Regions from separate parts of the Streptosporangium sp. NPDC006007 genome, predicted to be linked through region 1. Evidence: riboswitches for the same ligand, from Rfam matches in the RefSeq annotation. Region 1 holds a riboswitch; the other holds the start of a gene.
What was found. A riboswitch is a leader RNA that binds a small molecule or an ion and turns the genes downstream of it on or off. The one in region 1 is predicted to bind cyclic di-AMP.
Positions count from the first base shown of each region.

Region 1 (3,676 bases):
CCCGTGAGGAGCTCACCGCGCGGGTGGGCGAGCTGGTCATAGCCGAACCCCGACAGGAAAGCGAGGCCCTGAGCCGATGAAGCGCACGATCACCCATCTGGCCGACGGCCGCGAGCTCGTCTACTTCGACCGGCACGACGACGCCGATCGGAGCGCGATCGACCGGCGAGACCTGCCGCCCCGGCCCGCCGCCTCCGAACTGCGCTACGACCCGCTCACCGAGGAGTGGGTGGCGGTGGCCGGGCACCGCCAGGGGCGCACCTTCCTCCCGCCGGCGAGCGAGTGCCCGCTCTGCCCGTCCACCCCCGGTCACCCCACGGAGATCCCCTCGGCCTCCTACGACGTGGTGGTCTTCGAAAACCGCTTCCCATCCTTCTCCGCGCAGCCGGGCCCGCACCGGGACATCGGCGGCATGAGCGAGGCCCGGCCGGGGATCGGCCGGTGCGAGGTGGTCTGCTTCACCTCCGACCACGACTCCTCCTTCTCCCGGCTCTCCCCCGGCCGGATCGACCTGGTGATGGAGGCGTGGATCGACCGCACCGCCGAGCTGTCCGCGATTCCGGGCGTGGAGCAGGTGTTCTGCTTCGAGAACCGGGGGGCCGAGATCGGCATCACCCTGGCCCACCCGCACGGCCAGATCTACGCCTACCCCTATGTGACCCCGCGCACCAGGCTCTCCCTGGGCGCGGCCGAGCGTCACCGGGAGCGGACCGGCGGCAACCTCTTCGCCGACGTGCTGGCCGCCGAGCGGGAGGCCGAGGTCCGGGTGGTCGCCGCGAACGAACACTGGACGGCCTTCGTACCGGCCGCGGCCCGGTGGCCCGTGGAGGTCCACCTCTACCCGCATCGCCGGGTTCCCGACCTGGGCGGGCTCAACGAGGCCGAGCGCTCGGCGTTCGGGCCGCTCTACACAGAGGTGCTGCGCCGGCTGGACGGGCTCTTCGGCATGCCCATGCCGTACGTCGCGGCCTGGCACCAGGCACCGGTGAACGTCGGCCGGGAGCTGTCCTACGCGCACCTGGAGCTGTTCAGCATCCGCCGGGCACCGAACAAGCTGAAGTATCTCGCGGGTTCGGAGTCGGCCATGGGGGCTTTCGTGAACGACGTCCTACCCGAGGAGGCGGCGCTACTCCTCCGATCCACCGTCACGGAATGATCACTGATTGGTCTCGGTTTGGGGTCGCATGACCATCTGTTTACCACTACTATCCTCACACATCGGACATAACATCCGATATGCCTAATCCGGGGCGCCTCGCCCGGGAGCCGGGGACCCACGCGTTTTGGGGTGAACCACTTCGGTGGAAGGGCTTCCTCCAGCCCGAACCCGTCAGCTAACCCGGTAGGCGTGAGGAGAGGAGAACCGTGGCGGCCTCGCCCCCCACGTCCCGTCGTCATGCGGCCCTGACCGCCTCCGTGCTCTCGGCCATCGCGTTCACCCTGGGCAGCGCGTCCGCGGGCAGCGCCGCCCCCAAGCCTGCCGAACCCGAGCTCCGCGCCGAACTCGCCCGGCTGAACAAGAAGGTCGACAAGCTCATCGAGTCCTACGCGGCCAAACGGGAGTCTCTGCGAAAGGCCCGGCTGGCCGAGGAGTCCGCCCAGATCGATCTGCGCAAGGCCGAGGAGACCTACGCCAAGGCGAGCGAACAGGTCGACTCCATCGCCCAGCTCCGCTATCAGAGCAGCGCCGCCGACCTGCCCGCCCTGCTGTTCGCCCCCGACATGGAGGGCGCCGTCGTCATGGAACAGCTCATCGCCCAGCGGAGCGCCTACCTGCGGGACTTCGCCCAGAGCCGGGACCTCAAGAAACAGGCCGCCGAGAAGGCGGCCCGGCTCACCGAGCAGATCGGCGTGGAGGCCAAGGTCGTGGAGACCGAGCGCCAGGGCGCCGAGAGGGTGATCCGTGACATCGAGCGGAAACTCGACCAGCTCGTCCCGATGGGTTCCGGCCGCCGCGCCGACGGCAGCTGGGTCCCCCAGCTCCCCACCGGCGGCGACAACATCACCGACCGCACCCGGATCATGCTCGAAGCCATCAAAGAACGCTTCAAACTCCCCCACGAGGTCGGCTGCTACCGCACCGGCGGCAACGGCGAGCACCCCCTGGGCCGCGCCTGCGACTTCATGATGAGCACCGGCGGCTCGATGCCCTCGGCGGAGAACACCAGGCTCGGCGACGAGATCTCCGCCTGGGCGGTCAAGAACAAGGATCGGCTCGGCGTCAAGTACGTGATCTGGCGCCAGCGCATCAACATGGGCTCCGGCTGGCGCGCCATGTCCAACCGGGGCGGGGTCACCGCCAACCACTACGACCACCCCCACATCTCGATGTACTAGCGCCGTGGAGCCCGGACCGGGAGCGTTTCCGGGGGGTGTGGATCGAGAAAAAGGGTGTGACAGTGGCCGTGCGCGCGGGAAGGATGGGGGATCATGACCGACAATCGCGTTGCTCCTCCCTATGTCGCCGACGAGGTCGGCATGCTGCGCTCCTGGCTGGACTTCCACCGGGAGACCCTGGCCGTCAAGTGCGCCGGGCTGTCGGAGCGGCAGCTCGCCCTCCGCCCCTGCGCGCCGTCCACACTCTCCCTGCTGGGCCTGGTCCGTCACATGACCGAGGTGGAACAGCACTGGTTCCACAACATCCTCGGCGGCGAGGACAGGCCGTCGATCTACTGCACCGAGCAGGATCGCGATGGGGACTTCGACCTGCTGGGCTCCTGCTCCGCCGAGGAGGCCATCGCCCGCTGGCACGCCGAGATCGACGGCGTCCGCGGGCTCTACGCGGAGCTGCCCCTGGAGGCCTTGGGCAGACGGCAACGCAGGGGTGCGGACGTCTCGCTGCGGTGGATCCTGGTCCACATGATCGAGGAGTACGCCCGGCACAACGGCCACGCCGACATCATTCGCGAGCGGATCGACGGGGTCACGGGAGACTAGTGTTCTCCTCGGCGATCGCCTCGGTGATCAGCCGGTCGAGAGCCGCCAGGTCGGGTGGGCGGGCCGCGGCCGCCTCCGCGAAGCGGGTGAGCAGGTCGGCGAAGAGCCCGCGGTCCGCCTCGTCCCAGTCGGCGATCAACTCGTCCAGGTAGGTCCGCCGGGAGCGGACGACCACCTGGAGCACCCGGAGCCCTCTCGGGCTCAGCAGCAGCCTGGCCCTCCGGGCGTCCACCTCGGACTCCTCGCGCTCCACGAACCCCGCGCCGATCGCGTCGTTGACCAGCCTGCTGGCGGTGGAGGGGTCGACGTCCAACTGCTCGGCGACGGCGCCCACGGTCACCTCGGACATCTCCCCGTACAGCCTGTACACGGCGCGCACGACCATCACGTTCGACATGTGCACCGGCCGCTGCGGATCTCCGAGCCTGCGCGTGCGCAAGGGCCGCGCCCAGATCCGGCGCAGCCGGAACAGGGCGACATCGATCATGGCCCCCGGAGTCCCGTCCTTCACGGCGCAACCCTATCGGCGTACCGGTACGCGCCGGCTACGCGCCGTACCCACGAGGCCTCAGCCGGACAGACGGACCGGGTTGACGAGGTCGGCGTACATCAGCAGGCCGGCCATGATGACCATTACGAAGGCGATCGCGTAGGTCAGCGGAAGCGCCTTGGCGATGTCGACGTGCCCGGGGGTGGGGCGGCGGGTCACCCGGGCGAAGGCCCGCTTGAGACCCTCCCA
Region 1 is NZ_JBEXUG010000031.1:19,930-23,605, forward strand. Features, by position in the region: gene ABZ194_RS22170 (DeoR/GlpR family DNA-binding transcription regulator) at 1-80, shown strand, start outside; gene galT (galactose-1-phosphate uridylyltransferase) at 77-1,156, shown strand; cyclic di-AMP (ydaO/yuaA leader) riboswitch at 1,228-1,363, shown strand; gene ABZ194_RS22180 (hypothetical protein) at 1,366-2,337, shown strand; gene ABZ194_RS22185 (DinB family protein) at 2,431-2,937, shown strand; gene ABZ194_RS22190 (MarR family winged helix-turn-helix transcriptional regulator) at 2,924-3,448, opposite strand; gene ABZ194_RS22195 (site-2 protease family protein) at 3,506-3,676, opposite strand, start outside.

Region 2 (3,676 bases), on a different contig from region 1:
CGTTCTTTCTGGTGGAATGTGAGAGGAGGGCGGTGGCCGTGTGACCGCCGGTGGAGGCGGTCCCGCCGCGGGGGGCCCTGGCGAAACCTTGTTCTGCGAAGACTCCGTCTGTCAGGGGACGGCGGGGCGCCCGGGGGAGCCGGCCTTGGCGCGGCCATGACTTAACCGTAAAGGCGCCGACATATCATGAGTACTTCACGTAGCACACGCTATGTCAACAGCGCGTACTACCTCTATGAAGAGTGGAACTTGACGACCTTTGAACAAGCCGTTTACCGTTCCTGACGGGCGGCATTGATTCCAGACGACTCACGCCTGAGTTCCAGCGCGGGGGGAGCGACTCCAGATGGCATATCCAGAGGTGGACTCCCGCCGCGGCGACGGTCTTCTGGGCATGGGTGAGATCGGTCTGAGCGACGAGGATCTCGTGCTGCTGGCAGAGCTCGCCAAGGGCGTCACCGTGGACCGGGTGGGGCGCCGACTCGACATCAGCGGCCGGACGGTCCGGCGCAGGCTCCGCGGGATCTGCGACCGCATCGGGGTGGCCACGGCGATCGAGGCCGTGGCCTGGGCCGCCCGCCGGCGACTGATCTGAACCCCGCCTCCCGGCCCGCTCCGGCCTTGGAGGCGACACCCCTACACCATGCCCCGTTTTGTCCCCGCGGTCGCCCCAGGGGCTCTCTCAGCCCGCCCCAGGGTGGTTCTCAGCCCGCGCTCGGCGCGCGACCGGTCCCGCACCCGACCCGCGTCCGGGTGTTCGCGGCCGGTCCACGCCGGGTTCGCGCCCGGTCCGCGGCGGGGTGTTCGCGCCCGGTCCGCGCCGTGGTCCGCGCCGGGTTCGCGCTCAGTCCGCGATACGCACACCACCTGCGAAGGGGCGGTTGTCGATCGTCGCGATGTGGATGACGTCACCGGTCTGGGGGGCGTGGACCATCAGGCCCGCGCCGATGTAGATCCCCACGTGGTGCAGGTCGCTGTAGAAGAAGACCAGGTCCCCGGGGCGCAGGTCGTCCCTGGAGACGTGGGTGCCCGCCGTCCACTGGTTGCCCGTGTAGTGCGGCAGGCTGATGCCGACCTTCTGGTAGGCCCACATCACCAGGCCCGAGCAGTCGAAGGAGTTCGGTCCCTCGGCGCCCCACACATACGGCTTGAGCTGCTGGGTGAGGGCCCACCGGGCGGCCTCGGCGGCCTTGCCGTCGCCCGCGATCGGCACGTCGATCTTCACCCGGTTGCCCCGGGTGCTGCTCGCCCGGGACCGCACCTGCCGGAACAGGCTGCTCTCGACCTTGGCGACCAGGCGCTCGATCGTGGTGCGCCTGTCGCCGATCTGGTTGAGCAGGTCCTTGACCTCGCTGGTCCGGGCCTTGGCGCTCACCTGCGCGCTCTCCGCGGCCTTGATCGCCCGGCCGACCTGGGCGACCTCCTCGCTCTGCTGCTGCTGGAGCGCGTAGTTCGTGGTGGCCTGGTCGAGGAAGGCGTCGGGGTCGGAGGACTGGCTGAAGGTGAGCCCCGGGCCCAGCCCCCCCGCCATGTAGCTGCTCTGCGCGAGCAGGGTGGCCTTGGTACGCCGCGACTCCAGCTCCGACTCGCTGACGGCGAGGGTCTTCTCGGCGCTCTCGGCGGCGCGCTGGGCCTGCTTGAGCTTGACCCGCTCGCCGTTGTACTGCTCGGTGAGCGTCTCGATCTCGGTGTGCAGCTTCTCGGCCTGCTTGGCGAGCTGGCGGAGGCTGGGCTGCGGGTCGGCGGTGGCCGCCACGAGAGGGGTGCCGAGGGTGAGGGAGGCGAACGCCGTCCCGATGACCGCGAACCGGAACGACAGTCCGCGCGCCGCCTGTTCTCGGCCGCGGGCGTGCCTGCCCGCACGTCGTGCCCCACGGTCGCGCATGCGCTTCACCAACAGGCTCCTCTCTTGGCCGCCTACCGGGTTAGCTGACGGGTTCGGGCCGGAGGCAGCCCTACCGGATGCCGGTGGCACCTCGGATTCACCCCGGGGGACGTCGGGAGGGTGGGTCCCCGGTTCCCCAGTCGGGGGATTCGGCGGGTCAGCTCTTTACGTTGCTGACATCGAGGACGGACATTAGTGCAATTGGAGGTTCATGCTCAACCAGAACTGCAAAGTTGGTAGAGCTTTCACAACTGAAATGTCACGGTCGGGTCACATCATTGCATGATCGATGTGCGTGCCACGTCGGCCCCGCGTCCCTTCTGGCGGAGGTGACAGGGGTCTTCGCAGGTCCGTGCCTGTGAGACGGGGGGATTCGGTCCGTCGGCGGAGATCTCGGCTCACCGTGGTAAGCGGGCTACGGTGCGCCATCCAACGGCTCCTGGACAGGGGTTAAGGCTGAGCCGTAAATAGGTGGTGACGAGGACGTACGCTGATCGGTCATGGAGCAGGTTGCGGAGCGGTCCCCGACGCGGGCCGTACGCCACACCGGAGACGCGGGACGACGGGCGGGGGCCGTGGACGGGGGAGTGGACGCGGATCGGGGGTCGCCGAGCCGGCGGGAGGCCGGGGCGGACGCCATCGCGATCACGGTCCGGCGTGCCCGCACCCCGGACGTGCGCGGCATCCGGCGGCTTGTCGACACCTACGCCGGGGCCGGTCCTCGCCTGCTGGAGAAGGCCACGGTCACCCTGTACGAGGACGTCCAGGAGTTCTGGGTGGCCGACAGGGACGGGGTCGTGGTGGGTTGCGGGGCGCTCCACGTCCTGTGGGAGGACCTCGCCGAGATCCGCACGGTCGCCGTCGATCCCGGCTGCCGGGGCCTGGGCGTCGGCCACCGGATCGTCTCCGAGCTCGTCCGCGCCGCCGGCGAGCTGGGCCTGCGCCGGGTCTTCTGTCTCACCTTCGAGGTTGATTTCTTCGCCCGGCACGGATTTCAGGAGATCCAGGGCACCCCCATCTCGCCGGAGGTCTACGCCGAACTTCTCGCCTCCTATGACGAGGGGGTCGCCGAGTTCCTTGAGTTGGAGCACGTCAAGCCCAATACCCTGGGCAACACCCGAATGCTGCTGTACCTGACACCACGGACCGGCTAGCTTTCCTCGGGTATTGGCTGATGCAAAAGGTGACTGTTGATACCTATCTCGATACCTTGTGCTCCAGAAGCATGTGAGTCGGCCATGTGCCACATGCGCAGTCGAAGTGAGGTGACGCGGTGAGCACCGGACAGCCACCGTATCCGCAGGATGATCCCGACCGCTCACCGTCGGGGCATCCGCAATACGGACACAATGGAGGTCGACCCCCTGGTGAACCCGATCCCGATGTGACAGTTGTGGGATATCGATCGGAGGCCTCACCGTCGAACACGGGACCGGGGCAGACCCAGCCGGGTTACGGCCAGGCGGCCTACGGCCAGCAGCCGGGGACCGGCGCCTACGGTCAGCAGCCCGGTTATGGTCAGCAGTCTGATTACGGGCAACAGTCTGATTACGGTCAGCAGGCCTCCCAGCCCGGTTACGGCCAGCAGGCGGCCTACGGCCAGCAGCCCGGCTACGGTCAGCAGGCCCCGCAGGAGCAGCCGGGTTACGGCCAGGCGGCCTACGGCCAGCAGCCGGGGACCGGCGCCTATGGACAGCAGCCCGGTTACGGTCAGCAGCCTGATTACGGGCAACAGTCTGATTACGGTCAGCAGGCCTCCCAGCCCGGTTACGGTCAGCAGCCCGGGTACGG
Region 2 is NZ_JBEXUG010000007.1:207,714-211,389, reverse strand. Features, by position in the region: gene ABZ194_RS08720 (LuxR C-terminal-related transcriptional regulator) at 395-595, shown strand; gene ABZ194_RS08715 (NlpC/P60 family protein) at 845-1,885, opposite strand; cyclic di-AMP (ydaO/yuaA leader) riboswitch at 1,900-2,050, opposite strand; gene ABZ194_RS08710 (amino-acid N-acetyltransferase) at 2,524-3,039, shown strand; gene ABZ194_RS08705 (RDD family protein) at 3,279-3,676, shown strand, end outside.
Region 2: another riboswitch for cyclic di-AMP. It lies ahead of ABZ194_RS08715 (NlpC/P60 family protein); the one in region 1 lies ahead of ABZ194_RS22180 (hypothetical protein).